Regions from separate parts of the Paracoccus sp. P2 genome, predicted to be linked through region 3. Evidence: riboswitches for the same ligand, from Rfam matches in the RefSeq annotation. Region 3 holds a riboswitch; each other region holds the start of a gene.
The links. Region 3 has a riboswitch for cobalamin ahead of ACDP63_RS04760 (CbtB domain-containing protein). Riboswitches for the same ligand answer to the same signal wherever they lie in the genome.
Positions count from the first base shown of each region.

Region 1 (9,703 bases), on a different contig from region 3:
TCTTTTCCTTTCTCAATGCGCGGCCGATTGCCGCTTTTTCGCGATAAGCTCTTCGTCGCAGCGCGGGCAGAACGCGTGTTCGCCCGCGATATGGCCATGCCTGGGGCAGACCGAGAATGTCGGCGTGACGGTGATGTAGGGCAGGCCGAAGTTCTCCAGTGCCCGGCGCACCAGCTTGCGGCAGGCCTCGGCCGAGGACAGCTGCGTGCCCATGTAGAGATGCAAGACCGTGCCGCCGGTGTATTTGCGCTGCAGCGCCTCTTGCCGTTCCAGCGCCTCGAACGGGTCGTCGGTAAAGCCGACCGGAAGCTGGCTCGAGTTTGTGTAGTAAGGCTCGTGTTCGGTGCCGGCCTGGAGAATGCCGGGGAAACGCTTGCGGTCCTCCTTGGCGAAGCGATAGGTGGTGCCCTCTGCCGGCGTCGCCTCCAAGTTATAGAGATGTCCGGTCTGTTCCTGGAAGGCGGTGATGCGCGCCCGCAGATGGTCGAGCAGCCGCAGCGCGAAGCCATGGCCCCAGCTCGTGGTGATGTCATGTGCATCGTCGGTGAAGTTGCGGATCATCTCGTTGATGCCGTTCACGCCCAGGGTCGAAAAATGGTTGCGCAGCGTGCCCAGGTAGCGCCGGCTATAGGGAAACAGCCCGTCGTCCATCAGCCGCTGGATCACCCGGCGCTTGATCTCCAGGCTGTCGCGGCCCAGGTCGAGCAATTCGTCCAGGCGACGCCGGAGCCCGGCCTCGTTGCCCTTGTGCAGATGGCCCAGCCGCGCGCAGTTGACGGTGACGACGCCCAGCGAGCCGGTCTGCTCGGCGCTGCCGAACAGGCCGTTGCCGCGTTTCAGCAGCTCGGTCAGGTCCAGTTGCAGCCGGCAGCACATGGACCGCACCATGTTCGGCTTGAGGTCCGAGTTCAGGAAGTTCTGGAAATAGGGCAGGCCGTATTTCGCCGTCATCGCGAACAGCAGCTTGGCGTTCTCGCTGTCCCAGGGAAAGTCCGGCGTGATGTTGTAGGTCGGGATCGGAAAGGTGAAGACCCGGCCCTTTTCGTCGCCGCGCGTCATCACCTCGATATAGGCGCGGTTGATCATGTCCATCTCGGCCTGCAAGGCGCCATAGGTGAAATTCATTGGCTGACCGCCGATCACGGGCACCTGGTCGCGCAGATCCTCGGGGCAGACCCAGTCGAAGGTCAGGTTGGTGAACGGGGTCTGCGTGCCCCAGCGCGAGGGGACGTTGAGGTTGAAGATCAGCTCCTGCATGGCCTGCCGCACCTCGGCATAGCCCAAGCCATCCTTGCGGATGAAGGGGGCCATATAGGTGTCGAAGGAACTGAAGGCCTGCGCGCCGGCCCATTCGTTTTGCAGCGTTCCCAGGAAGTTCACGATCTGGCCGATGGCGCTGGACAGGCGTTTCGGCGGCCCGGCCTCGACCTTGCCGGGGACGCCGTTGAAGCCCTCGGTCAGCAAGGTGCGCAGCGACCAGCCGGCGCAATAGCCGGCCAGCATGTCGAGGTCGTGGATATGCAGGTCGCCCCGGCGGTGCGCCTCGCCCACGGCAAGCGGATAGACATGCGACAGCCAGTAGTTGGCCACCACCTTGCCCGAGACGTTCAGGATCAGCCCGCCGAGCGAATAGTCCTGGTTGGCGTTGGCATTCACCCGCCAATCGGCACGGTCCAAGTATTCGTTGACCGACGAGGCGACATCGACGGCGACATCCCTTGCCGGCGCGGCGGGCGGGGGCGTAAGCGGCGCCGGCATCAACGCGCCCTCCCTTGCCTGCGGCTTGCTGCCGCCCTTGCGGTGCTGCGGACGGCGACGCCGGCCTCGGCAGGTCTGGTGGTGAAGAATGGCCGCATCTGTTCCCCGTGCTGCTGTGGGCGGGGCAGGCCAGGACGCATGGAGCCCTGCGGCGACAAGGCCGCATTGCCAGGCGCACCGCCGGGACACCCCGCCCGTGGTTCATCGTCATCGTCACGGCAGGTCTCCTGGCTCGCAGGTCGCGGCCCTTGCCGGCCTTCCCAATGCCGTGCGGCACCAGTGGCGTGATCCGGCGCAGGCTCGCTGCTTACAGTTGCGGGGGCAGCGCCGGCCTTGCTCCGAAAGGCGCACCGGCTTCCCTCTTCGCTTTCGGGCCGGATCGACCCGAAAGAACCGTGATGCCTACATATAGGGATTAAGGCGCCGTATCCGTCAAGATGTTGTATTGACCTGCGACACTTTGTCCAAGAGAGGAAGTCAGACCGCTCACAACAACGGGTGCAGCGGACCTGAAGCAGGCCGATACGGTTTTGTACATGCAAATTTTCTGCTTGTGGTAGAGCGTCGTACAATTCGGAACCGGCCAGTCCAGGCCCGATGGATCAGCAGGCTCTTAGAGAAGATGAATGCCCCGATCCTTGTCGGGGCATTCGTTCGCATCAGAAGGTCATCTTCAGGCCGATACCCAGCTCGCGTGGCTCGACCACGGTGGCCTCGAAGCCGCCGATCGAGCGGCTGGCCCGCAGATAGGTCACCGAGCGGTCGTCGAACAGGTTGTTGACATAGGCGAAGGCCTGCAGGTTCTCGCGCGGTTGCCAGGTCAGCCGGGCATTGGCCACGGTATAGGAATCGACCCAGGTGTCGCGGTCCTCGTTGTCGTCGGAATAATAGCCGTCGGTATGGCGCAGCTGGCCGCTGAGCCGCCATTCCGGGGTGATGTCCCAATCGGCCGCCAGCGAAAGCGTATAGTCCGGGGACCGGCCGAAGCGATGGCCCTGGTAATCCGCCGCCGCGCTGGTGAAGCGGCTGATCTCGGTATGCAACAGGCCCAGCCCCGCCTTGACCCGCAGATTGTCGCGCAGCAGATAGTCCATCCCCAGTTCCAGGCCATAGGACTTGGCGCGCTCGGCATTGACGGTGATCGAACTGCCGATGTTCTCGGGCAGGCTGGTCACGACATAGCGCTGCGCATCATGGAGCTGGGTGTAGAACAGGTTGCCGGTCAGTTCCAGCCGGTCGTCGAGCAACCGGGTGCGGCCGAAGATCTCGTAGTTCCACGAGGTCTCGGCGTCGAAGGGCACGTATTCCCCGCTGGTCAGGTTCAGCGTCACCCCGCCTGGGTTGTAACCCTTGCTGATCATGGCGCCGATGCGGGTCGATGCGTCCAGGTCATAGGCCAGCGCGATCCTGGGCAGCCAGGCGTCGAAGCTTTCGTCGTAATCCAGCACGTTCGGGGTAAAGCTCGACACGCCGCGCCGGGTGATGTCGTCGCGCTGATAGCGCAGCCCGCCGGTCAGGCTCCAGCGGTCGGCAAGGCGCCAGGTGGTTTCGGCGAATATCCCCAGGCTGTCCTTGCGGTCGTCATAGGTGGTGGTGCCGCGGTAATCCAGAAGCTCGTCCGAATCGGTGCGCGAGACGAACAGTCCCGCTACGCCGCTGAACTGGTCTTCGGGCGTCCCGAAGGTTACGCGCGTCTCGTTCGAGGTCACGTCCTGATCCAGGATCGCTGTGCCCGCGCTGACCGGCTCGGTCGAGCGTTTGACCCAGATGTCGGAATATTGCAGCTGGTTGAACAACGTCCAGCCATTGCCGAATTCATAGCTGACATCAAGGATGGTGGTGTTCGTGCGCAGCCGCCAGCTGGGATTCGAGGCGGTGGCGCTTTCCAGATCCTCATAGGGCTCGGTCGCGGCTTCCCAGTTCGGCCGGTTGGTCAGGCTGTGCGAGAAGGTCAGCTTGCCCTCGAGCCCCGGGATCTCCTGCGGCTGCCACAGCAGCTTGGCGCGGATGGTGCGGGATTCATGGTCCTGGTCGGTCGAGCCGACGGCGAAATCCGGGTTGGTATAGTCGATGTAATTGTCGCGCGCCCAGTAGTCGACGGCGATGCGCCCGGCCAGATCCTCGGACAAGGGCCCCGAGGCCATCAGGCTGGCGCGGCGGCGGTTGTGGCTGCCATATTCCAGCTGCGCGGCGCCCTCGGGCTGGAAAGTCGGATCCTTGGTCTTGACGATGATCGCCCCGGCGATCGAGTTCGCGCCTTGGGTCGCGGTCTGCGGGCCGCGAAAGACCTCGATCGACTCGACGTCCCAAAGCGCCTGGCTGCCCCAGACGATCTCGTTATAGCCCAGGTAATGCCCGTCCAGATTGAAGGCCAGCCGCGGGGCCGTGCCGCCGAAGAAGGCCACCGCGCCGGAATTCGGACCCTCGCTGTCCTGCCCGCGGATGGTGGGGGCGCCGCCTTGGCCGCCCGAGGCGACATAGGTCACGTTGGCGATGCCCGTCGCCGCATCGGCGGTGCTGTCCTGCCCGCCGCTCTCCTCAAGGTCGCGCGTGGTCAGGACGGCCACCGAAGAGGCGGTATCCTTGATGCTGCGCGCCTGCTTTTCGCCGGTCAGGACGATTTCGTCCAGCCGCACCGCCTCGGCCATGCCCTGATTGTCCTGAGCCAGCGCGGGGGCCGTGGCCAATGCCAGCATGGCGACCGTGCCAAGCAGCACCGGGATTTTATGTCCATTCATCTCCAAACCCTATCCAGATCTACTGCGGGCTGGCGAATGCTGGCTGCGATTTGCGATTCCGTTCCGCCGGCGGGAAACCGCCGAGCGACAGCGCCGGGTTAACCGATTGACAAGGCTTGGGGCAAGGGGTGGCGGCGCCTGGGAATCCAGGGCGTGACCCCTGCGCCACAACCTGCGCCGCAGGATCACTTTACACCCATCTGTGGTTGTGCGACAGTAATCCGATAAAAAAGATAAGATACCGTGCGTTCAGCCCTCCGCCAGTCGTCACGGTCGGGATTTCGGCGGAGCGGACATGGTCCTCCCTATCAAGGAAGATTTGCCCACCCTTCGCCAGCGGATTGCGAAAGGAGATTGCTGTGGCAGATCACGCTCTGGACTGGCAGGCCCGCTGCCCGTTCTGGCCCCGGGACGTCGCTGACCGTTACCGCGAGGCCGGGATCTGGCGATACGAGACATTCTTCGACCTGCTGGCGCGGCAAGCCGGGCGGCTGGGTCGGCGGATCGCCCTGATCGACGATGCGCGGCAGATCGGTTACGACCGGTTGCACCGCGATGCGCTGGCATTGGCGGGCGGGCTTTCGGCGCTGGGACTGGTTCGCGGCGACCGGGTGGTGGTGCAATTCCCCAATTGCGGGGAATTCGTCACGCTGTTCTTCGCGCTTTGCCGGCTGGGCGTCGTGCCGGTGCTGGCCTTGCCCGGGCATCGCGACCTTGAGCTTGGCCAGTTTGCCGATTTCACCGGCGCCCGCGCGATCCTGACGGCGCAGGAGCCTGGGGGGTATGACATGGTGGCGCTGGCCCGGCGGGTGCAGGACAAGGTTCCCTCGGTCCGGCATGTGGTGGTGCTGGGCGACGGCCGGGACGCGACGCCCTTCGACAGCCTGTTCCGTCCCGATCTCCCGTTGCCGGCCGGTCCCAATGCCGAGGACGTGGCCTGTTTCCAGATCTCGGGCGGGACGACCGGCGTGCCCAAGCTGATCCCGCGCCGGCACATGGAATATCTTTACAACATCCGCATGGCGGTGGCGGCCAGCGGGCTGGACGGCGATACGCGCTATCTGTGCGTGCTGCCGATGATGCACAACTTCCCGATGGCCTGCCCGGGTTTCCTGGGCACGCTGCAGGCCGGGGGCACGGTGGTCGTCGCAGCCGAGCCCGAGGCCGGGATCTGCTTCGACCTGATCGCCCGCCATCGCGTCACGATGACCGCGCTGGTGCCGCCGCTGGCGCTGCTGTGGCTGGATGCGCAGGCCGGGCTGGGGGCGGACCTGTCCTCGCTGCAGCTGCTGCAGGTCGGCGGCGCCAAGCTGAACCCGTCCAGCGCCCGGCGCATCCGGCCGGAGCTGGGCTGCCAGCTGCAGCAGGTCTTCGGCATGGCCGAGGGGCTGGTCTGCTTCACCGCGCTGACCGACAGCGAGGAGCGTATCGTGAACACCCAGGGCCGGCCCATGTCGCCCTGGGACGAGCTGCGCATCATCCGCCCGGACGGGCGCGAGGCCGCCATCGGCGAGCCGGGCGAGCTGCAGGTCCGCGGCCCCTACACGATCCGCGGCTATTACGACATGGCCGGGCACAATGCCCAGGCCTTCACCGCCGACGGCTTCTATCGCTCGGGCGACATCGCGCGGCGCGACGCCGACGGCGCGATCACCGTCGAGGGGCGGGCCAAGGACCAGGTGAACCGGGGCGGCGAAAAGATCGGCGTGGACGAGGTCGAGGATCTGCTGGTCGCCCATGCCTCGGTGCTGGATGCGGCGGTGGTGGGGCGGCCCGATGCGCTGATGGGCGAAAGGCTTTGCGCCTTCGTGCTGGCCGCGCCGGGCACCACGCCCCGGCCGGGGGCGTTGCGCCGCCACCTGGCCGAGGCCGGGCTTGCCGCCTTCAAGATCCCCGACGAGGTGATCGTGCTGGATCGCTTTCCGCAAACCGGCGTCGGCAAGGTCAACAAGCGCCAGCTGCGCGAGCAACTGCGCGAGGCGCATTTCCCCGATCCCGTCGCCGCGCGGCAGGAGGAGCGTGCATGAGCCCGGCCGTCGTGGTGCCCGAGGATCTGGCGCCGGACCTAGTCCCGCCGGAAGCGGTGGCGGGGCTGGGCGACGTCCGGCGCGGCATCGACATGATCGACGCCCGCATCGTCGGGCTGCTGGGGCTGCGGCTGCGCTACGTGCTGGCCGCGGCGGACTTCAAGCCCGACATCGCCTCGATCCCCGCGCCGGAGCGGGTGCGGCAGATGCTGGACGAACGCGCGGCCTGGGCCGCCGAGGCGGGCCTCGCCCCCGATTTCATCGGCCCCCTGTTCGGGCAGGTGGCGGAATGGTTCATCCGCCAGCAGGTGGCGCATTGGCGGGCCTGCCGCGCAGAGCGGCCGGCCGCAGACCGCCGGTCGTCGGCCCCGGCGCCCTCGCCGTCAGCGCGGCCCGCCGGCCAGCCAGCCCTCGACCGCGTCGAGCGTGTGCATGGCGCTGGCGACTGAAGGGCTGGTGACCCTGGCGGAATCCAGGAACACCACCCGCCCCTCGCGCGCCGGGGCCATGAAACGGTCCCAGCCGGGCGAAAGCCGGTCCAGCGCCGCGCGCGCGGCCGCCTCGTCCCGCGCCGGGGCGGCGAAGCTGGTCATCACCAGCAGCAGGTCGGGGTTCAGGCCGGCCAGGCTTTCGGCCCCGACGGGCAGGATCAGCATCGAGCGCGACTGCCGGGTCGAGCCCTCGCCGGCGATCTCGGCCCGGCGATAGCCCAGGTCCTCCAGGGCCTGCACCGCGCCGGACATGCCGGCCACGACATTGGCCTGGTCGGTCAGCATGACGATGAGATAGGTCCTTTCCCCCGGCGCCTTGGGCAGGCGATCGGGAAACCGGCCGCGCAATCCGTCAAGCCGGGCCTGATAGGCGGTCCTGAGTTCGCGAAAGCGGTCCTCGCGATGCAGGACGCGCGCCAGCTCCTCCTGCACGCTGAAGCCGTGGGCGGTCGCGGCGCTGCTGTTCTGCAGATAGACCGGCGCCGCCTGGGACAGGGCCTTGGCCTTGCCGGCATCGTAATCGGTGCCGATGATCAGGTCGGGCCGCAGCGCGCGCAGCTTTTCCAGGTTGATGCTGCCCACCGGGCCGATCCCGGGGATCGGGTCGGCATCCTTGGAACGTCCCAGCATCTCGTGCAGGAAATCCACCGCGGTCAGGCTGGAGCCGTCGTCGCCCCGGCCGTAGATTCCGACGACCGGCACGCCCAGCTCGATCAGCGGCACCGCCAGCACCGGCTCGTGCAGCGCCACGACGCGCTGCGGGTCGTCGGGGATCCGCACCTGCCGCCCCGTATCGTCGGTCACCTCGGCGGCCTGTCCCGTCCCGATGGCGGCCAGCGCCACAAGGGCGGTCATCAGCAATCGGCGCATCTCGTCCTCCTTTTCAGCTTGAACTCATCCGCAGGAACAGCCGCATCCGCATCGCCAGCACGAAAAGCGGCGCGCCCAGCGTCACCAGGACCAGCCCGACCGGCAGGCCGATATCGGTGCCGGCGTTGCGCGCCAGCATGTCGGCCGCCGTGACCAGCAGCCCGCCGGTCAGCGCCGCCAGCACCAGACGCGCCCGGCCCGAGGCGGGCGACAGCGCCGCCGCTAGCTGCGGCGCCATGACCCCGAGGAACATCAGCGGCCCCACCGCCGTCAAGGCGGCCGAGCTCAGCAGCACCGCAACGATCAGGACCGCCACCCGCGCCCGTGCCGCATCCAGCCCCAGCGCCATCGCCATGGGCGCGCCGAGGTCGATCAGCCGCAGCGCCCGGCCAAGCAGCAGGATGGCGATCGGGCTGGCGGCGAACCATGGCGCCAGCATCGTCACCCGCGGCCAGTCGGCCAGGGCCAGCGACCCGGCCATCCAGCCGGCCAGCGCATGCGAGGTCTCGGGCGGGGTATAGAGGACCAGCACCGCCGTCACCGCCGAAAGCGTCGATTCCAGCGCAATGCCCATCAGCAGCACGGCCAGCCCGCCGGCATGGCCGCGGACCAGCGCCAGCAGCAGCGCCGCGACCGCAAGGCCGCCCAGCAGCGCCGCGCCCGGCAGCCATGCCGGCGGCAGGCCGGGGGCCAGCACGGTCAGGACCATGATCGCCACCATCGCGCCCTGCGACAGGCCCAGCAGGCCCGGATCGGCCAGCGGATTGCGGGCCAGCGATTGCAGCATGGCGCCGGCCAGCGCCACCGACCAGCCCGCCATGAAGCCCAGAAGCAGGCGCGGCAGCCGCACCTGGTAAAGCGCGAAAGCCTGATCCGCATCCAGCGGCGCCAGCAGGTCCAGCCGCGTCTCGCCCCAGGACAGCGAAACCGCCCCCAGCCCCAGGCTCGCCAGCGTCAGGGCCAGCGCGGCGGCCAGATTCGCCAGTCCGATCTGCATCCCGCCCGGCAGGCGCAGCACGCGGCGGCCGTCCAGGGCGCGGCTGCTCATGCCTCGGCTCCGCGCAGGTAGAAGCGGCGCACCATCAGCATGAAGGCGATGCCGCCCAGAAGCTCCAGCACGACGCCGGTATGCAGCGCCAGGGGGGCAAGCGCCATGCGCGCGATCAGGTCGGCCAGCAGGCACAGGCAGGCCCCGGCCAGGGCGCAGCCCGGCAGCAGCGCCCCGAAGCGCGCGCCGGTCAGCGGCCGCACCAGATGCGGCACCACCAGTCCCAGAAACCCCAGCGGTCCGCAGATCGCCACCGCCGAGGCCGAGGCCAGCACCGCCGCCCCCAGCGCCAGAAGTTGCGTGCGCGCCACGTCGATGCCCAGCGAGGCGGCCTTCTCGGCCCCCAGCGCCAGCAGCGACAGCCGGCGGGCCAGCAGCAGCATCGCCGCCATGCCAAGCGCCGCCAGCCCCCAGAAATCCGCCAGCCTTTCGGCATGGACATGGCTGACATTGCCGCCCAGCCAGCCCAGGTAATCCTGCCGCAGCGCCGGATCGGACAGCAGCAGCGCCTGCGTCAGCCCGCCCAGGAACATCGAGACGATCGCGCCGGACAGGATCAGCGCCAGCCCGCGCGGATCATGCGCATGGCCGGCCAGCCGCGCGACGCCGAGGCTGGCCAGAAAGCCCAGGCCGCCGCCCGCCAGCGCGGCCGATCCCTGCGCCCGCGGCTCCAGCCCCAGCAGGAAGGCGCCGGCCACCACCGCCAGCGCCGCCCCGGCATTGATCCCGACCAGCGAGGGCGAGGCCAGGGGATTGCGCAGCACGCCCTGC
Region 1 is NZ_JBGOSN010000010.1:91,768-101,470, forward strand. Features, by position in the region: gene ACDP63_RS08880 (ribonucleoside triphosphate reductase) at 13-1,758, opposite strand; cobalamin riboswitch at 1,958-2,171, opposite strand; gene ACDP63_RS08885 (TonB-dependent receptor) at 2,418-4,496, opposite strand; gene ACDP63_RS08890 ((2,3-dihydroxybenzoyl)adenylate synthase) at 4,856-6,523, shown strand; gene ACDP63_RS08895 (chorismate mutase) at 6,520-6,972, shown strand; gene ACDP63_RS08900 (ABC transporter substrate-binding protein) at 6,907-7,884, opposite strand; gene ACDP63_RS08905 (iron ABC transporter permease) at 7,898-8,932, opposite strand; gene ACDP63_RS08910 (FecCD family ABC transporter permease) at 8,929-9,703, opposite strand, start outside.
Region 1: linked by a shared signal. The riboswitch ahead of ACDP63_RS08880 (ribonucleoside triphosphate reductase) and the one ahead of ACDP63_RS04760 (CbtB domain-containing protein) in region 3 are both predicted to bind cobalamin.

Region 2 (9,703 bases), on a different contig from region 3:
GCCAGCAGCGAAATTGCCGCGCTCACCCGAAATCACGCGGGCAAGCAAGGGGAAAACCTGGCGATTCCGACAGGTTGCCGGTTTTCCCTGCATGATGAATTCTTGGTCATCGACGCTCTTGCTTGTTTGTCGCGTTTCCTCGGTATCTGGGTTCATTTCAATGTTCTATGCTGCGCTTTTGGTCCTGCTGACCCTGTCCGCCGCCGGCACCCACCTGGCGCTGACCGGCCCTTCGGAAAGCCATGCCGGCACCGCCCATCCGGCAAGCGCCACCGCACCCCACAGCGTCCCCGAGATCGACCTGTTCGCGGGTGCATCGGTCCTGATGATCGCGGTGATCGTCGGGCTTCTGCTTTGGGAATGGCGCCGGCGTTCGGCCAACCCGTGACCGACAGCGCCGACCCCTCGGACCCGGCCGCGGTTGGCGGCGCCGGCCCGGATCATGGGCAGGCGGAGGCGCCGGCGCCGCAAGCGCCCCTTCTTGCAAGCGGCTGGCGCAGGCTTGGCCTTTTCGCCGCCCTGCTGCTGGGCGAGCTGCTGATCGTCGCCTTCTGCTACCAGTTCCTGGTCGAGATCGAATGCACGGATTTCCAGACGCCGCGGGCCTGCCTTGCGCTGCGCGAGGGGCTGGGACGGCTGCTTGCCCTAGCCCTGCTTGCCGGGCTGGCGATGACCGCGCGGCGCCAGCTGTTCGGCTTCCTGGGCGCGGGCGGCATCGGCGCGGGCGACCTGTCGCCCGGCACCGCAGCGGCCGCGATGCTGGCGGGGCTGGCGATCATGCTGCTGCCGGTGCTTTGGGGCGACATGACCGCCAGCCTGGCGCCGCTTGCCCTGGCCCTTGCCGCGGGCGCCGCCATTTCGGTCGCAGCGGCGCTGGCCGGGACCGCGCCCATCGCCTGCTGGCTTTCGGTGCTGCGCCGGGGCGGCCCCTGGCTGTGGGCGGCCATGGGGATCGCGCTGCTCTCGCCGGAACTGACCGGGCTTTTCAACGGCACCTGGGGCTGGCCGCCCCTGACCGCCGCCACCTTCGAGCTGGTGCTGCGCCTGCTTGCCCTGCTGCCCGGCAGGGTCGTGGCCGCCCCGAATGAGATGGTGATCGGCTTTGACGATTTCCTCATCCGCGTGGGCGACCCATGCTCGGGCATGCAAGGCTTTGCGCTCATCACCCTGGTGATGGCCGGGTTCATCGCGCTCGAGCGGCGGCGCCTGCGCCTGCCTCTGGCACTGGTGCTGCTGCCGGTCGGGCTGCTGGCCAGTTTCGGCCTCAACGTGCTGCGCATCGCGGCCCTGATCTGGATCGGGGCGCGCATATCGCCCGACCTGGCGGTCAATGCCTTTCACAGCTACGCGGGCTGGCTGCTGTTCACCCTGCTGAGCATCGGGATGATCGGCGCGGCGCATCTGGTGCCGGCGCTGTGGCGCGGCGAAAAGCCCGGCCCGGCCTTTGGCGCAAAGACAGCCGCCTTCCGGCACGATCCGGTCAGCGCGATGTTGGTGCCGCTGCTGGTCCTGCTGCTCTCGGGGCTTTTCGTATCGACATTCTTCACCAATCCCGAGGCGGCCTACCCATACCGGGTGCCGGCGATGGGCGCGGGGCTGGTCCTGTTCCTTCCGGTCTGGGCCCGGCTCGACTGGCGCGTCGATCCGCTGCCGCTGCTGGCGGGCGTCGCGGTCGGTATCATGTGGATTGCCGCCGGCGTCGCTGCGGGGGCCGAGCCGGCCCCGCCGCCCTTCGCCGGGCTCGGGCTTGCGGCGGCAAGCTGGATCGTCCTGCGCCTGGTCGGCACCGTGCTGCTGGTGCCCCTGATCGAGGAGGCGGCCTTCCGGGGCTACCTGCTGGGCCACCTGCTGAAACTGCCCGGCCCGGCCGGCCAGGCAGGCGCCGTTCTGGTTTCCTCGGCCGCCTTCGCGCTGCTCCATGACAGCGGCGCGGCGGCCTTCGTCGCCGGGCTGGCCTTTGCCGCGGTCTACAAGCGCCGCGGCAGGTTGACCGACGCGGTATGGGCGCATGCGGCGGCGAACCTCGTGGTCTTCGCCGCCGCGGCGGCCAGCGGCAACTGGGCATTGATCTGAACACGGGCGCGACGACGGAAAAGCGACGCCCCAAGGGATCGGGGCGTCGCGGGCAGGCCGGGGGGTGTTGAGCGAACCCACCGAAGGCGGGCGACCCGCAGCCCGATCCCGGCCTATCCTGCGGCGAACTGGTTCATGGTATTGGCATGCCCGCCCGCCTTCAGCGCGCGTTCGCCCGCCACCATCTCCTTGAACGTGTCGCCCAGGTCCGAGCCGACCTCGTGCTGGTGCCTGACCGCCGAGATGCCGCGGCGGATCTCCTCGCGCTGCACGGTCTGCACATAGGCCAGCATCTTTTCCGCGCCGAAATTGCCGCGGCTGAGTTCGTCCACCGGCTTGGCGGTCAGGTGGAAGGTCGCAGCATGGTCAGGTTGCGGAACACGCCCGCGCGGGCCGATATGTCGGCCTGGAAGCGTTGCAGCCGGGCGTCGGCCTCGCGGTCCTGGCCGGTATCGTCGAAATCGGGCTTCATCAGCGCACTGCCGTCACGATGGTCGGCCTTGCCGATCCGGCCCTCGGCCAGCCATTGTGCCCGCAGCTGCTTGCGCAGGCTCAGCGTCCAGTTGAAGCCGGGCGCGTTGTTATGGGTCAGCTTGGCATCGGGCACCGCCTTGCGGATCTCGGCCACCATGCCGGCGATCTCGTCCACGTTGGGCGTATCGGTCTCGATCCACAACAGGTCGGCGCCGCCCAAGGTCAGCGAGGCGATGCAATCCTCGATCACGCGCCGGCGCCCCGTGCCCTCGCGGATCGGGTTTGCGTCCATGATCGGCTCCACCTTCAGCCATTTGATGTATTGCCGAAAAGGTCTTTCTGCTCATGATGCTTCCTTTCCGCATGATCGGTCCGGGAATCGGCAGGCGCGGCCGGCGGCAAGGCGGGGCATCCGGGGCAAGCGGCCCGCCAAAGGGAGCAAGCGTGCGGATGATGTCCATCGGGGCCCCTCAGTCCAGCGCGTTCAGCACGGCATAGGCCGGCAGGGTGATAAAATCGGGCAAGGTCTCGGCCGTCGCCGCCTCTCGCAGGATGCGCGCGGCCGCGGCGTAATGGCCGCGATGGAGCCCGTTCGGGCCCAGCCGGTCGAGGATGCGGACGATCTCGGCTTGCATCAGATCGCCCTGCCATGCGGCGCTCTCCAGCGCGACCGCGGCGCAGCCATTGCCACAGCTGGGCACGGCTGATCTCGGCGGTGGCGGCATCCTCCATCATGTTTCGGATCGGCACCGCACCGCGGCCCGACAGCCATTGCGCCAGGTATTCGACGCAGACCTGGATGTTCAGCCGCACGCCCGCCTCGGTGATCCGGCCCTGATGCGGGTTCAGCAGCATCGCGGGCTCGATATGGCTGAAGACATGGTCCCAGCAGCCCGATGATCTCGACCCGGCGATCCTCCAGCGCCGGCGGAACGAAGGCGGCCTGCCAGATGCCCTGCCGGATCTCGCGCGTTTGCGGCAGATAGTCGGGCAGATCGCGCCCGGTCGATGCGGTCCGGAACTGGCTCTATGCCCGGCGCAATTACGTCGATAGGCTGGACCGCGCGGCCGAGAAACTGGCCGAGGCGCTGGCGCGGCACCGCAACGAGCCACATATGGCGCTGACCGGCCGGCTGGCCGCGCATGGCATCGCGGTGCGCATCCTGCCCGCCCCGGTCAGGGGCGAGCTGATGCTGTCCGAACTGCTGGGGCAGTCCAGCCGCCGGTTCCAGATCGGCGCGCTACGACGTGGAACTGCTGGGCCACCGCTTCGGTGCCAGTTTCGAGCAGACCGCGCATCGTATGTCCACGCTGCAACGCCCCGAGGCGCGCGGCATCCCGTTCTTCTTCGTGCGGCGGGACCGGGCCGGGGGCAGCCGTGGCGCGGCAGCGGCAAGCCGGCCGGCCATGCTGCCGCTTGCCAGCGCCCGCGCCAGAAGCTAGGGAAGGCGCGTCGGTTTCCGCAAGGAATTGAAAGGGAATCCGCCGGGGCGCCCGCAGGCGTCCCGAACCGGAACTGCCCCCGCAACTGTAGGCGGCGAGCAGGATGCGAGAATGCCACTGTGGCTCCGCGCCATGGGAAGGCCGCATCCCTGCCGTGACCCGCCAGTCAGGAGACCTGCCGACGACGTTTGACCAATCCGAGCGGGTCGGCTCGGGAGGGGTTGCGACCGGCATTCGCCCGGTCTCCATCCGCTCATCCGGCCTGTTCATGATGTAGCGGAAGGAAACATCATGCCAAGGCTCACCACGGCGATGATCGCCACGTTCACCCTGGCGCCGATGGCGGCGTTCGGGGCCACCGAATACCCGCTGACGCTGACCAGCTGCGGCCACGAAGTCACTTTCGACAAGGCGCCCGAAAGCGTCGTCAGCGTCGGGCAAAGCACGACCGAGATCCTCTACATGCTGGGGCTGGCCGACAAGGTGGCGGGCACGGCGCTGTGGATCAACCCCGTCCTGCCCGAATTTGCCGAGGCGGATGCCGGGGTCGAGCGGCTGGCCGACAACGCCCCCAGCTTCGAAAGCGTGCTGGCCAAGAAGCCTGGGCTGGTGGTCACGGCCTATGAATGGATGATCGGCCCGCAGGGCGTGGTCGGCACACGCGAGATGTTCGACGACGCGCAGATCCCCAGCTGGATCATGCCCACCGAATGCGTCGGCAAGGACAATACGCAAAGCATGGACGGCGCGCGCTCGGTCCTGTTCGACACCGCGCTGCTCTACCAGGGCATCGAGGAACTGGCGGCGATCTTCGACGTGCAGGATCGCGGGGCCGCGGTGATCGCCGACCTGAAGGCACGCGAGGCGGCGGCGGTCGAGCGGGCGCAGGCGCTGGACCTGCCCGAAACGGTGTCGGGCCTGTTCTGGTATTCCTCGGCCGAGATCGAGATCGACCCCTATGTCGCGGGTGCCAATGGCGTGCCGGGCTGGATGATGTCCAAGCTGGGGGTCAGGAACGTCGTCGCCTCGGCCGAGGAATGGCCGACCGTGGGCTGGGAAACCATCAGCAAGGCCAATCCCAGCTTCATCGTTGCCGCCGAGATGAACCGGCGCCGCTTTCCGGCCGACGACATCGCCGTCAAGCGGGATTTCCTGACCTCGGACCCGGTGACGAGCGAGATGGGGGCGGTAAAGAACGACCGCATCCTGACCATGCCGGCCAATGCGATGGACCCCTCGGTGCGCGCGATCTATGCGCTGGAATCGCTGGCTGACTCGCTGGCCGGGTTCGACCTGAAATGAGGGCGCGCGCCGCGACCCGCAGCACGGGGCGCAATCGGGGCTGGCTGTGGCTGGCCCCCGCCGTGCTGGTCGCGGCGCTGCTCTTCGGAACGGCGGTGGGCGAGACGCGCATTCCGCTGGCCACCGTCATCGAGGTGCTGGCGGTCAAGGCCGGGCTTGGCTCGGCCGCGCTCGATCCGATCGACGCCAGCGTGATCTGGCATTACCGGCTGTCGCGGGCGGTGGTCGCGGCCTGCGGTGGCGCAAGCCTGGCGCTGTCGGGGCTGATCCTGCAGGCGCTGCTGCGCAACCCGCTGGCCGAGCCCTATCTGCTGGGGATTTCGGCCGGGGCCTCGACCGGGGCGGTCACGGTCGCGGTGGCGGGGATCGGCGCGGGGCTGCTCAGCATGTCGGCGGGCGCCTTTGCCGGGGCGCTGACCGCCTTCGCGCTGGTGGCGGCGCTGGCGCGCGCCGCCGGCGGCGGGACCGGGATGCGCGGCGCCGGGGTCATCATCCTGGCGGGCATCGCCGGCTCGCAGATGTTCAACGCGCTGACCGCGCTGATCATCGCGCAATCGGCCAGCGCCGAGCAGGCGCGCGGCATCATGTTCTGGCTGCTGGGCAACCTGTCCGGCGTGCGCTGGCCCGACAGCTGGGTCGCGGTCCCGATGGCGGCGCTGGCGCTGGGGGTGGCGCTGTGGCATGCGCGCGCGCTCGACGCCTTTGCCTTCGGCGCGGAAAGCGCCGCGTCGCTGGGCATCGACCTGCGGCGCACGCAGGTGCTGCTGATCGGAACGGCCTCGCTGGCGACGGCGATCATGGTCTCGATCGCCGGGGCCATCGGCTTCGTCGGGCTGGTGGTGCCGCATGCGATGCGCATCCTCGTCGGGCCGCGCCATGCCAGGCTGGTCCCGGCGACGGCGCTGGCGGGGGCGGTGTTCCTGGTGCTGTCCGACGTCGTCTCGCGCATCGTCATTCCCGGCCAGGTGCTGCCCATCGGCGTCATCACCGCGCTGGTCGGCGCGCCCGCCTTTGCCGTGGTCATGATCCGGGGAAGGCAACGATGACGCCCATCCTGGAAGCCGTCGGCGCCAGCCATGCCGTGCGCGGCCGCGAGATCCTGTCCGACATCAGCCTGCGCCTGCATCCGGGCGAGACCCTGGGCCTGATCGGGCCGAACGGATCGGGCAAGTCGACGCTGATGGGGATGATGGCGGGCCTGCTGCGCCCCAGCCGCGGAGAGATCCGGCTGGAAGGCCGTCCCATGGCCCGGCTGGGCCGGCGGCAGATCGCGCGGCGGCTGGCGCTGGTCGCGCAATCGGCCGAGACGGCCGAACGGATCACCGTGCGCGATGCGGTGGAGTTGGGCCGCACGCCCTGGCTTGGCCCGCTGCGGCCATGGGGTGCCCAGGACGACGACGCCGTCGCGGCGGCCCTCGATGCCGTGGACATGGCGCATATGGCGGGGCGCGACTGGGCCTCGCTGTCGGGGGGCGAGCGCCAGCGCGTCCATATCGCGCGCGCCCATGCGCAGGCCCCGCGCGTCCTGCTGTTGGACGAGCCGACGAACCATCTCGACATCCATCACCAGATCGCCATCCTCGACCTGGTCGCGCAGCTTTCCGTCACCACCGTCATCGCGCTGCACGACCTGCATCACGCGCTGCGCTGCGACCGGATCATGGTGCTGCGCGCGGGCCGCTGCGTGGCGCTTGGCCCGCCGATGGAAATCCTGACCCCGGCGCTGATCCGCGAGATCTTTGCCGTCGAGGCCGAGATCATCCCCCATCCTGGCGGGGGCCGGCCGGTCTTTGCCTTCCAACGCCTTGCCTGAAGGGACATCCCATGCTGCTTCGCGCCGCGCTTCTTGCCTGCCTGCTGCCCGCCGCCGCCCTGGCCGAGACGCATGAGGTCAGGATGCTCAACCGCAATGCCACCGGCCCGATGCCCTTCGAGCCGGACTACCTGGTGGTCCAGCCCGGCGACACGGTCCGGTTCATCGCCGCCGATCCCGGCCACAATGCCGCCACCATCGCCGGGATGATCCCCGAGAGCGGCGAGAAATTCGTCGGCAAGATCGACGAGGAAATCGAAGTCACGCTGGACGCCGAGGGCATCTGGGGCGTCAAATGCTCGCCGCATTTCACCATGGGCATGGTGATGCTGATCCAGGTCGGCGACAGGCCCGCGACCGAGGCCGACCTGCCCGACGACCTGCCCCCCGCCGCGCGCCAGAGGATGCTGGAAATCCTTGAACGCCGAAAAGCGGACTGAGCCGGGGCCGCGTCGCATTGCAGCACAGGAGGGCGGCGCGGGCCTGCCCCCTCCCGCGGACTGCGCATCGGCGCGGGACTGGGAAAACCGATCTGCCTGGGCACCCGGCGCGGCGGGAATGGGGGGCGAAACAGGGCACGGGAAGCGCGCGCTGCGGGCAGGCAGGACGCTCGCGGGCTTTGCAGCCGGGGGCGATCCTCGTCGCAGGCGCGGGGTTCTTCAGGGCCAGCCCGTACGCATCGACCAGCCGGCCGGCCGGCAGTCCAAGATGCGGGCCGGGGCCACACTTTACGACATGAGCGGACTCGGCGCATTCAAGGCGCTGGACGCCCCGATCCGGCGCAGCCTGCTGCCCGCGCAAGGCTGATGATCGGGCGAGACGGTTCCGCCGATGATCAGCGGGGCGCAAGCGCCCACCGTCCCGCCGGTCCGTTCGCGCATCAGGCGACGGCCCTATTGCGCCGCCTGGGCCAGCGGCCATTCCTTGGCGACCATGGTCAGCACGTCGTATTGCGCCACGACCTCGCCCTTCTGGTTCGTCACCTGGCAATCCCAGCGCACTTCGCCATGGCCGGCATTCTCGCGCGGGTTGATCTCCTTGCAGGTCAGCCGCACCTGCAGCGTGTCGCCGAAATAGACCGGGGTCAGGAAGCGCAGGTTGTCCACGCCGTAATTGGCCAGGACCGGACCCGGATTCGGCTCGACGAACAGGCCCGCCGCAAAGCTGGCGATCAGGTAGCCATGCGCGACGCGGTCGTCGAAGAACGGATTCGCCTTGGCCGCCGCCTCGTCCATATGGGCATAGAAGGTGTCGCCGGTGAAATGGGCGAAATGCTCGACATCCTCGCGGGTGACGGTGCGGCTCGCCGTGACCAGCTGGTCGCCGATGCGCAGCTCGGCCAGCGACTTGCGGAAGGGATGCACACCCTGCTGCACGTCGGCGCCCTCGATCCAGCGCCCGGTGACGGCGGAGAGCAGCCGAGGCGCGCCCTGGACGGCGGTGCGCTGCATGTAATGCTTGACGCCGCGAATGCCGCCCATCTCCTCGCCGCCCCCCGCGCGCCCCGGCCCACCATGGACCAGCGGCGCGAGCGGCGAGCCATGCCCGGTCGAGGATTTGGCCGAGGCGCGGTTGCCGATCAGCACCCGGCCGTGCCAGGGCGCCGCACCCAGCACCGCCTGCTCGGCGACCTTGGGATCGTCGGTAAAGACCGATGTGACCAGCGAACCGCGGCCCAGCCGCGCCAGCGCCACCGCCTCGTCCAGGTCGTCATAGGGCATGACCGTCGAGACGGGACCGAAAGCCTCGACCTCATGCACCGCCGTCGCCTGGAAAGGGCTGGCGGCATACATCAGCACCGGGTTCAGGAAGGCGCCCTTGGCGGCATCGCCCGAGGTCACGCGCACCGCGTCGGGATCGCCCGCCACGATCTCGGCCGCCGCCTGCAGGTCGCGGATGCGCTCGCGCACCTCCTCGCGCTGGTCGAGGCTGGCCAATGGCCCCATGCGCACCCCCTCGTCGCCCGGCAGGCCCAGCGGCGTCTTGCCCAGCCGCTCGTCCAGCGCGGCGACCAGCGCATCGACCTGGGCGCGGGGCGCGATGACGCGGCGGATCGCGGTGCATTTCTGCCCGGCCTTGACCGTCATCTCGCGCGCGACCTCGCGCACGAACAGGTCGAATTCCGGCGTGCCCGCCACCGCGTCCGGGCCCAGGATCGAGGCGTTCAGGCTGTCCGCCTCCATGGTGAAGCGCACGGAATTGGCGACGATCGCCGGATGGGTCTTGAGCTTGCGCCCGGTCCAGGCCGAGCCGGTGAAGGTCACGGCATCCTGTTCGGTCACATGGTCCAGCAGATCCCCGACCGAGCCGCAGATCAGTTGCAGCGCGCCTTCCGGCAGGATGCCGGTCTCGACGATGCGGCGCACCATCAGCTCGGTCAGATAGGCGGTCTGGCTGGCGGGCTTGACCAGGCAGGGCATCCCGGCCAGCAGCGTCGGCGCGATCTTTTCCAACATGCCCCAGATCGGGAAGTTGAAGGCGTTGATATGCACCGCCACGCCATGCAGCGGCGTCAGGATATGCTGGGCACTGAAGCTGCCGTCCCTGGACAGCGGCTCGACATCGCCATCGGTCAGCACGCGGGTATTGGGCAATTCG
Region 2 is NZ_JBGOSN010000002.1:5,044-14,746, forward strand. Features, by position in the region: gene ACDP63_RS01200 (hypothetical protein) at 1-156, opposite strand, end outside; gene ACDP63_RS01205 (hypothetical protein) at 161-388, shown strand; gene xrtE (exosortase E/protease, VPEID-CTERM system) at 385-2,073, shown strand; gene ACDP63_RS01215 (hypothetical protein) at 2,187-2,405, opposite strand; gene ACDP63_RS01220 (hypothetical protein) at 2,417-2,839, opposite strand; gene ACDP63_RS01225 (hypothetical protein) at 3,018-3,248, opposite strand; partial or broken gene ACDP63_RS01230 (hypothetical protein) at 3,271-3,402, opposite strand; gene ACDP63_RS01235 (short-chain fatty acyl-CoA regulator family protein) at 3,796-3,990, shown strand; cobalamin riboswitch at 3,985-4,188, shown strand; gene ACDP63_RS01240 (ABC transporter substrate-binding protein) at 4,282-5,292, shown strand; gene ACDP63_RS01245 (FecCD family ABC transporter permease) at 5,289-6,338, shown strand; gene ACDP63_RS01250 (ABC transporter ATP-binding protein) at 6,335-7,105, shown strand; gene ACDP63_RS01255 (pseudoazurin) at 7,117-7,545, shown strand; gene paaZ (phenylacetic acid degradation bifunctional protein PaaZ) at 7,999-9,703, opposite strand, start outside.
Region 2: linked by a shared signal. The riboswitch ahead of ACDP63_RS01240 (ABC transporter substrate-binding protein) and the one ahead of ACDP63_RS04760 (CbtB domain-containing protein) in region 3 are both predicted to bind cobalamin.

Region 3 (9,703 bases):
AGGGCGAAAGCTATGAGCTGCGCATCGATCCGGCGCCGCTTCTGGCGCAGGTTCCGGCCGATCAGGCCCAGGTCAGCGTCTCGGCCCTGACCTATCGGCTGACCGACAATGGCGACGGCAGCTGGGGCGTCAGCGAGGACCAGGTGCTGAGCTGGTCGGTGGTGGTGCCGAAGATGTTCGAGCAGAAGGGCTCGACCAGGGTCGAATCGACCGGCATCTGGGACGAATCGCTGATGAGCTTTCGCGAACAGAAGGCGGTGATGACGGATTACGTCATCGAATCGGTGCAATATGCGCCGCCGCTGCCTGCTGCCGAAACCGCGCCCGACCAGCCCTCGGCCGAGCCGCAGGTGGTTTCGCGCGATCACCAGCGCACGGCGCGAATGGAATGGTCGGTGAACGGCGCGCCCGGCAAGGCCGGCGGCGTCGATCAGGCCATGAGCTTCACCGCCGAGGGGCTGGAGCAGTCGCAGGAGATCCTGATGGGTCCGGGCGGCCAGCCGATGACCTTCCAGATCACCGCGCCGGGCTACGAGGGCAGCGGCCAGATCACCGGCATGCGCAGCGAAGGCGTGCTGTCCCTGCTTTCCTGGTTCGTCGCCCATCCGTCCGAGGAACTGATCAAGGGCGCGCAGGACGGGCTGCGCGACAAGCTGGCCGCGGCCATGCCGCTATGGGAAGACCTGTCGATGGATGCGGTGCTGCACGACCTGAAGATCGGCTCTCCGCTGGGCGAGTTCGGCCTTGCCTCGACCAAGGTGGCGATCGGCCTGTCCGGTGCCACCGCCGACGGCCGGCTGCACGAACGGGTGGCGCTGTCGGGCCTGACCGTGCCCGAAGGCGTGCTGCCGCCCTGGGCCGTGCCGATCCTGCCGCAAGAGATGACGCTGGACTTCACCGCTTCGGGCTTCGATCTGGCGGCACCGGCGAAGATGCTGATCGAGGGGTTCGACCTGGCCGCCGACGAGCCTTTTGCCCGGCTGGTACCCGAACAGTTGCAGGCGGCGCTGCTGCCCAGGGGCACGGCCGACCTGACGCTTGCGCCCTCGCAGATCAAGGGCGACGGCTACCGGATCGACTATCGCGCCGATATCGCGGCGGGTCCGGGGGCTGCGCCCACCGGCGCGGTGCTGATCTCGGCCATGGGGCTCGACAAGGTCGAGGCGGCGCTGGCCGCCGCCCCGCAGGAAGAGGCCGGCCAGCCGCTGATGATGCTGCGCATGGCCCGCGCCATGGCCAAGCCCGGCGCGAGCGGCGAGCATCTCTGGGACATCCAGATGCCCGAGGGCGGCGGGCCCTTTACCGTCAACGGCCAGCCCATGGGCCCGGCCACCTCGCAGCCCTGAACCAGGCGGCCCCGCCGGATGCGGTGGGGCCTTTCAGCGCCGCTGCCAGCCGGGGGCGGTGTTTTCCTGCCAGCCGGTGCGGTGCAGCAGCGGCGTGTCGTCGGTGAACTCGGGCCAGCCCAGGCAGAGCAGCGCCGAGAACTCCCAGCTTTCGGGCACCGCGAGCAGCGGGCCGATCCGCGCCGGATCGAGGATCGAGACCATGCCAAGCCCCAGGTTGCGCACCCGTGCCGCCAGCCACAGCGCATGGATCGCCATGGCCGTCGATTGCCGCAGGGTCTGCGGCATGGTGGCGCGGCCAAGACCGTGGCCCTCGGAGGGGTCGATCTCGGTAAAGACGGCCAGCCAGACCGGGGCGCGGTCCAGCCCGGCCAGCTTCAGCGCATCGTATGCCTGCCGCTGCCGGCCCTGGTAGCGGGTGGCGGCCTGGGCATTGCAGCGCAGGAAATCGGCGCGGATCGCGGCGCGCAGATCGGGGCTTTCGACGCGGATCACCCGCCAGGGCCGGGCATTGCCGACCGAGGGCGACAGTTCCATCGCCGCGCGCAATTCCTCCAGCAGCGGTTCGGGGACCGGGGCGTCGCGGAAATGCCGCACGTCGCGGCGCCAGCGCAGGATGCGCTGCAAGGCGGCCTTGTCCTCGGCGCCGAACTCCATCACGGCGCCGCGCAGATCGCGCTGTCGGGCAGGCCCGCGGCCCCGGCGCGGATGCCCACCGGCCGGTCGGGCACGGTCAGCTCGACGGCAAGCGGCCAGCCGGAGACGGTCAGCGGGCGGTGGTCGTTCGAGTTCAGCTCGACCCGCAGCCGGTCTCCGGGCCCCAGCGCGTCGAGGTGATGGGCCGGGCCGTAGAGCCGGGCGATCTTGGCGCCGTTGAGGTAAAGATGCGCATGGCCCTCGCCCCGGCGGTCGGCCAGCCCGGCATGTTCGGGGGCAAAGCAGAAGCCCTCGGCCTTGATGAACAGGTTCCAGCCCGCGGTGCTGTCGGGCTCCAGCCGGGCCGCGGCGGTGGCGCTGCCGGCGGGCAGGTCGATGGGCGCGCCGTGGTCATGCGCCGCGGCTTGGGCGCCATGGCCATGCGCGCCGTGGTCGTGGCCGTCCAGCGTGATGCCGTTGGCGGCGGCGATGACGAAGCCCATGCCGCCGCCGAAGACCAGACCGATCAGCAGCATCGGGATCGAGCGATCCATGTCTTTTCCCCGTTTCATGGAACAGCCGGGCGCGGCAGGCACGCCCGGCCGGAAGGGTTGCGGCGCCGATCAGGCGGCCTGCGGCACCGGTGCGCCTTGGCCTTCGCGCTGCCAGAACCAGCCGGCCAGCAGGCCGAGCAGGGCCCAGGCCATCGCGCCCGCCCCCAGCGCCCGGCCGGCGAATTCCGCCGAAAGCTCGGGCGGGACCGGGCCGGCATAGCTGTCGGGCTGCGGCGCGCCGATCAGATGCGGCGCCAGGATCAGCACGATGGCCGCGCCCCAGGCCGCCCAGCCCTTGCCGAAGGCGACCAGCCACAGCGCGAGCCCGGTGGTGGCGGCGGTGCCCAGCCACCAGATCGCGCGGAGCTGCACATCGGCGGCGGCGACGCCCGGCACTTCCGGGGCCAGGCCGAAGGCGGGGGCGAGCTGCATGGTCAGATAGCCGGCCAGGCCCCAAAGCAGCCCCTGCCGCGCCGTGACCGCGTTGCCCCGCGATTCGGAAACCGCCATCAGCGCCACCAGCATCAGCCCGTAGCCGGCATAGACCATCATGGTGAACAGGACCGAAAGCAGGTTGCGGGTCCATTCGAAGGATCCCAGATCCTGATGCGCGCTGACGGCTTCGGCGCCGAAATGCGCCAGTTGGCCGGATTCATACAGTTCGGCATGCAGCAGCACGGGCTGCACGAACCAAAGCTGCAACAGGGCGGCAATCAGCCCCGTTGCAGCGCCAGCGATCAATCCGCTGGTCAGAATGCGCGAGAACATCAGTGGCAGGGGAAGCCGGTGGCGTGACGCACGTCATGGGCGGCGTCATGCAGGGTCTCGGCCTGCACCAGCCCGGACATGAAGATCAGCCCGAAGCCGATCGCGAAGGCGGCGATGGCGGGAAACAGCACCGAGGCGCGGCTGGCCCCTGCGGCGGTCATGGGTTTTGCGGTCATCTGCGACCCTTTCCTTATGTCGTCCAACCCGACGACGTTGCGGTTCCATGCATCGGCAGGTCTCCTGGCTTGCGGGTCACGGCAGACGCCCGCCTTCCCGGCCGGATGGCCAGTGGCGCGATGGGCGTCCGCTCTCCGCTTACAGTCGCGGGGGCGGCTGCGGATTTGGTCCTGGATGCCCAGGGCTGCACCGCATTCCCTTTTGGCCCCGGAAAGGGGCACCGATACACGCGCATGTTACCTGCGATGGCGCGGCGGCGGCAAGCGGAATCGGGGGGAAGCTGCGGCGGGGTCGGAGAGCGGGCGACGGGTCGGCGGGCGGCGCTGCCGCATGGGTATTTGGAGAACGAAGAAGATGGCGGGGGATCGGGCTGGCGGAATCGCCGGGTGGCGGGTAGGCCGTGCCAATCAGGGTTCCGGCGGCCAGTCCAGGTCGACCCAGACCAGCCGGTGCGCGGAAGCCGCCAGCGCGGCCTCGGCCAGCGGGCCCTCGGCCGGCCAGAACACGCCCGAGCCCAGCACGGCCAGCCCTTTCGCGGGCAGGACGTAATCCACGCGCAGGTTGCCCGGCGGCTTGTCGTCCGGCCAGTCGCCGGTGTCCAGCGCCGGGTCGCCCTTGTGGCCGTCGTTGACGCCGCCTTTGGCCGCGGTGCCGCCGGCGCTGCGAGGCAGGGGGTCGGTGACATGCGCCATGATCCGGGCCAGCGCCTCGGGCCGGCCCTCGCTGTCCAGGGGGTCGAGGTTCAGGTTGCCGGCCAGTACGAAGGGGCCGTCGGGCAGGTGATGCAGCCAGAAGGCCAGCTCGTCATGGTTGCGCCGGCCGTTCAGATCCTCGGGTCCGTCGAAGACCGGCGGCGTCGCGGACATGGCGAGCAGGTGCAGCGGCCGGCCGGCGACCGTGACCACCGCGTCCCAATGCGCGGTCGAGGACAGGCGGCGGATCGCCGCCGCTTCCTCGGGCAGCGGCGGCATCAGGTGGCCGGGCAGGTCGCGCCACAGGAAGGCCGTGTAATCCGTCACCGGCCCGATCGGGTGGCGCGACAGGATCGCCATGCCGCCCTGGCCGGAGAAGGTGCCGAAGCCCTGCGCATCGTCGGCGCTGCCCAGCCGCCCGTCTGCGTTCAGGTCCAGCCCTGTCGCCATGCCGGAATTCGGCCGGGTGGCGAAGCGGTGCGGATAGTCCAGCCCGGCCTCGGCCAGCCTTGCGGCAAAGGCGTCCAGCGCCCGGCCGTCGTGGTCCCAGTCGAAATGCGTCAGCAGCAGGATGTCGGGGCGGGTTTCCGCCAGCACCTGCACCACCGCCTCGATCTGAGCGTCCTTGCGGCCCAGGTCGCGCAACAAAAGCCCCGGCCCGTCGCGCGACAGGTCGGGGCTGTAGGTCGCGATCCGCAGCGGATCGGCATGGGCGGCCAGGCCCAGGATGGCAAGCAGGGCCGCCCCGGCCAGCGGCCTTACACCCAAGGCCGGCTCTGGGCCATCTGCGCCTCGTAGGCGTCGATGGCGGGGGCCTTTTCCATGGTCAGGCCGATGTCGTCCAGCCCGTTCAGCAGGCAATGGCGGCGGAACGGGTCCAGTTCGAAGGGGAAGCTCTGCCCGTCCGAGGTGGTCACGGTCAGGTTTTCCAGGTCCACGGTCATGCGGGCATTGGCGCCCTTTTTCGCGTCCTCCATCAGCACATCCACCACCTCTTGCGGCATGACGATAGGCAGGATGCCGTTCTTGAAGCAGTTGTTGTAGAAGATGTCGGCGAAGCTGGTGGAGATCACGCAGCGGATGCCGAAATCCAGCAGCGCCCAGGGCGCATGCTCGCGCGAGGAGCCGCAGCCGAAATTGTCGCCGGCGACGATGATCTGTGCCTCGCGGTAAGCCGGCTGGTTCAGCACGAAATCCGGGATCTCGTTGCCCTCGGCGTCATAGCGCATCTCGTCGAACAGGTTCTTGCCCAGACCCGAGCGGTGGATCGTCTTCAGGAACTGTTTCGGGATGATCATGTCGGTGTCGATATTGACCAGCGGCATGGGCGCCGCGATGCCGGTCAGGGTGGTGAACTTGTCCATGTCGTGATCCTCGCAGAATTGACTTGGGCCGCCGTGGCCCGTTAACCGAGACCCGTCCGGCGCCTTGCGGCATGGAAAGGGCTTCGCTGATGTTTTTCGGGTTTTCCAGCTTTGCGGCCCTGCGCGCCTGCATCGCGCGCGACTGGAGGCCGCAGATCGGAGACCCCGAGATCACCGGCTGGCTGACGGTGCTCTCGTATCTGATATGCTTCGTGCTGGCCGTCATGGTGCTGCGCCGCCGTCCGGCCGGCGCTGCGCGCGGGCTGTGGCTGACGACCGCCGGGCTGATGGCCTTCCTGGGGCTGAACAAGCAGCTTGACCTGCAGACCGCGCTGACGGCTGCCGGGCGCTGCATGGCGCGGGCGCAGGGCTGGTACGACGACCGCCATCTGGTGCAGCTGGCCTTCATCGCCGGGCTGGTGCTGGGCGTGGCGATCGCGCTGGCCTGGGCGACGAACACCCTGCGCGGGCGCATGCGCCGCAACGGCCTTGCCCTGGCGGGGCTGGCTTTGCTGTGCGGCTTCGTGCTGGTGCGCGCGGTGGGCTTTCATCATGTGGACAGGCTCCTCAGCCTGGACTTCGCGAAGCTCGGGCTCAATTTCTGGTTCGAGAACGCCGGGCTGGTGCTGATCGCGAACAACGCCCTGATGCTTCTGCGGCGGGGCCGCTAGGGGCCCCACCCGAAGCATCAGACGGTTTCCGCCAGCAGTTCGCGCACATCGGTCAGGTGGCCCTTGATGCCCGCCGCCGCCGCCATGACCGGCGACATCAGGTGGGTGCGGCCGCCGCGGCCCATGCGGCCCTCGAAATTGCGGTTCGAGGTCGCGGCGCAGCGTTCGCCGGGCGCCAGCTGGTCGGGGTTCATGCCCAGGCACATCGAGCAGCCGGCCAGCCGCCATTCGAAGCCGGCGTCGATGAAGATCTTGTCCAGACCCTCCTCCTCGGCCTGCATCCTGACCAGGCCCGAGCCCGGCACGACCATGCCGCGCACGCCCGGCGCCAGCCTGTGGCCCTTGAGGATGCCGGCGGCGGCGCGCAGGTCCTCGATCCGGCCATTGGTGCAGGAACCGATGAAGACCGCGTCGATCTTGATCTGGTTCAGCGGCGTGCCCGGCTTCAGGCCCATGTAGTCGAGGCTGCGGCGCGCGGCCTCGACCTTGCCGCCCTCGAAATCCTCGGGGGCGGGGACCGTGCCGGTGATTGGCAGCACGTCCTCGGGCGAGGTGCCCCAGGTCACGACCGGGGCGATGTCCTCGCCGCGTATGGTGACGACCTTGTCCCAATGCGCGCCTTCGTCGCTGAACAGCGTCTTCCACCAGCTGACCGCGGCCTCCCAGGCGGCGCCTTTCGGGGCGTGCGGGCGGCCCTTGCAATAGTCGAAGGTCTTTTCGTCCGGGGCGATCAGGCCGGCGCGGGCGCCACCCTCGATGGCCATGTTGCAGACGGTCATGCGGCCTTCCATCGACAACTCGCGGATCGCCTCGCCGCAATATTCGATGACATAGCCCGTGCCGCCCGCGGTGCCGGTCTTGCCGATCACCGCCAGCGTGATGTCCTTGGCGGTGACGCCGGGACGGAGCTTGCCGGTGATTTCCACCTTCATGTTCTTGGATTTCTTCTGGATCAGCGTCTGGGTGGCCAGGACGTGTTCCACTTCCGAGGTGCCGATGCCATGCGCCAGCGCGCCGAAGGCGCCGTGGGTCGCAGTATGGCTGTCGCCGCAGACCACCGTCATGCCGGGCAGGGTCCAGCCCTGTTCCGGCCCGACGATATGCACGATGCCCTGGCGGATGTCGTTCATCGGATAATAGTTCAGCCCGAATTCGCGGGCGTTCTTGTCCAGTTCGGCGACCTGGATGCGACCCTCGGGGTTCTCGATCCCGTCCACGCGGTCGGCGGTGGTCGGCACGTTGTGGTCCGGCACGGCGATGGTCTGGTCGGGGCGGCGCACCTTGCGCCCGGCCATGCGCAGCCCTTCGAAGGCCTGGGGCGAGGTCACCTCATGCACCAGGTGGCGGTCGATATAGAGGATGCAGGTGCCGTCTTCGGAACGCTCGACCACATGGGCGTCGAAGATCTTGTCATAGAGGGTGCGGGGCGCGCCCGCATTGGTGTTGCCGGTCATGGCTGTCTCTTTTCTGGAAGACTAGCTGGGAAAGGGCGGAGGGGGCGCCGCAGCCTGCGGCAGGGCGCGCGCAGGCGCCCGCTCCCGTCAAAGTCGGGCGGTGACGGACAGGCTTTCGCCGTAGAACCGGCCGGGCAGGCGGGCGCGGTCGTGAATGTCGAAATAGACGAATCCTCGCATAGGGGGATTAATAGGGCGATTTCACTTCATATTCAATATCGCCACACGGCTCTGTTAATTCCAAGTTGAGAAATCGTCCCTATCTTGGTGCCAAAAGTCACGGAAGGGGACCGATCATGCTGATTCGCATCATCCTGCGGGCGATCCCGCTGATCTGCGTGGCCGTTTTCGCGCTGGCGGTACATTGGGCGGATACACCGCTCAAGCAGGCGCGGGCGGCGGCGGGCGTCGAAAGCCGGCACCTGGCCTGGGGTCCGGGGCAGGTCAGATGCGCCGATCCCTGGGGAAATCTGCCGGTTTCGGCCTGTCCGGCGGGCGATGCCTCCAGAAATCCGCCGCGCCTGCATTGAGCGGGCGCGATTCCGTGCTACATTGGTAAGGCCCCGGCGCCGGGGGAGATCGGCGTGATGACCGGAGGATGAACCCTGTCCAATACCGTCTCGCCGGCTGCTGCGCCGGCTGCGACCACCGCGGAATCCGGGCTGACGAGCGATCAGCTACTGGACCGCATTCTTGCCTCTCTTGACGACGACAAGGCCGAAGATGTCGTGACCATCGACCTGCGCGGCCGCTCGGCCATGGCCGATCACATGGTGATCGCCTCGGGCCGGAACGCGCGGCAGGTGGCCTCGATCGCCGAAAAGCTGATCGAGCGCCTGAAGGAGCAGACCGGCCGCTCGGCCCGCATCGAGGGCAAGGAAACCGGCGATTGGGTGCTGATCGACACCGACGACGTGATCGTCCATGTCTTCCGCCCCGAGGTCCGCGAGTTCTATCAGCTGGAAAAGATGTGGATGCCCGCCGACGCCCTGCGCTCGGCCACGCTGGAGCGGCTGCGCGCCGAACACGCCGCCGCCGAGGCCGGCAAGCCCCGCATCTGATCCATGCGCATGGTCATTGCCGCGGTCGGGCGGCTGCGGCAGGGCCCCGAGGCGAAGCTGATCGCCGAATATCTGGACCGTCACGCCAAGGCGGGCCGCGCCTTGGGCCTGCCGCCCGTGACCCTGGCCGAGGTCGAGGACAGGCGCAGCGGCGGCATGGCGGCCGAGGCCGCGCTGCTGGCCAGGGCCGTTCCTGACGGTGCCGCCCTGGTGGTGCTGGACGAGCGCGGCCAGATGCTGAGTTCCCCCGAATTTGCCGGCCGCATTGCCGGCTGGCGCGACCAGGCGCGCGATGTCGCCTTCGTGATCGGCGGCGCCGATGGCATCGACCCCGGCCTGCGCGACCGCGCCGATCTGGCCATCAGCTTCGGCCGCATGGTCTGGCCGCATATGCTGGCCCGCGTCATGCTGGCCGAGCAGATCTATCGCGCCACCACCATCCTGGCCGGCAGCCCCTATCACCGGGAATGACAAGCCCTTCAGATCGCTAGGATTTTAAGAAAACATCCGGCAAAGAACGGGTGAAATCCGCCGGGAAACGGCTAGGATAAGCCTGTCCAGATCACGTATCCGCGGGTGTGTCATGATTCCAGTCGTTCATCAGATCCAAAGCCGGGCCGGTCCCGCCGCCACGCCGGCGGCGCGAGAAGTCGAAATCATCGGCCCCACCCTTGCCCGCGCCCAGCCCGAGGTGCCGCCGGTCGAGGAATCGGGCGGGGTGGCCCAGGACACGCAGCTTGGCCGCCAGGGCGTCGGCCGCGCGCGGCAGGCCGCATCGGCCCGGGCGCCGCAAGGCAATGCGCCGGCCGGGGCCGCGGCCGAGGATGCCGACGGACCGCAGGATCGCGCCGTGTTCCGTGCCAAGGTGATCCGCTTCCTGACCGCGATCTATGGCGACGACGAATCCTTCCAGCGCGCATTGAAGCTGGGCACCATCGTGATTCGCGCGGTCGAGGACCAGCCGGAACCCGAGTTGCGGC
Region 3 is NZ_JBGOSN010000005.1:20,497-30,199, forward strand. Features, by position in the region: gene ACDP63_RS04740 (hypothetical protein) at 1-1,346, shown strand, start outside; gene bluB (5,6-dimethylbenzimidazole synthase) at 1,380-2,003, opposite strand; gene ACDP63_RS04750 (hypothetical protein) at 2,003-2,536, opposite strand; gene ACDP63_RS04755 (CbtA family protein) at 2,606-3,304, opposite strand; gene ACDP63_RS04760 (CbtB domain-containing protein) at 3,304-3,480, opposite strand; cobalamin riboswitch at 3,517-3,721, opposite strand; gene ACDP63_RS04765 (endonuclease/exonuclease/phosphatase family protein) at 3,889-4,941, opposite strand; gene leuD (3-isopropylmalate dehydratase small subunit) at 4,932-5,537, opposite strand; gene ACDP63_RS04775 (hypothetical protein) at 5,627-6,208, shown strand; gene leuC (3-isopropylmalate dehydratase large subunit) at 6,226-7,662, opposite strand; gene ACDP63_RS04785 (hypothetical protein) at 7,959-8,192, shown strand; gene rsfS (ribosome silencing factor) at 8,325-8,723, shown strand; gene rlmH (23S rRNA (pseudouridine(1915)-N(3))-methyltransferase RlmH) at 8,727-9,194, shown strand; gene ACDP63_RS04800 (hypothetical protein) at 9,307-9,703, shown strand, end outside.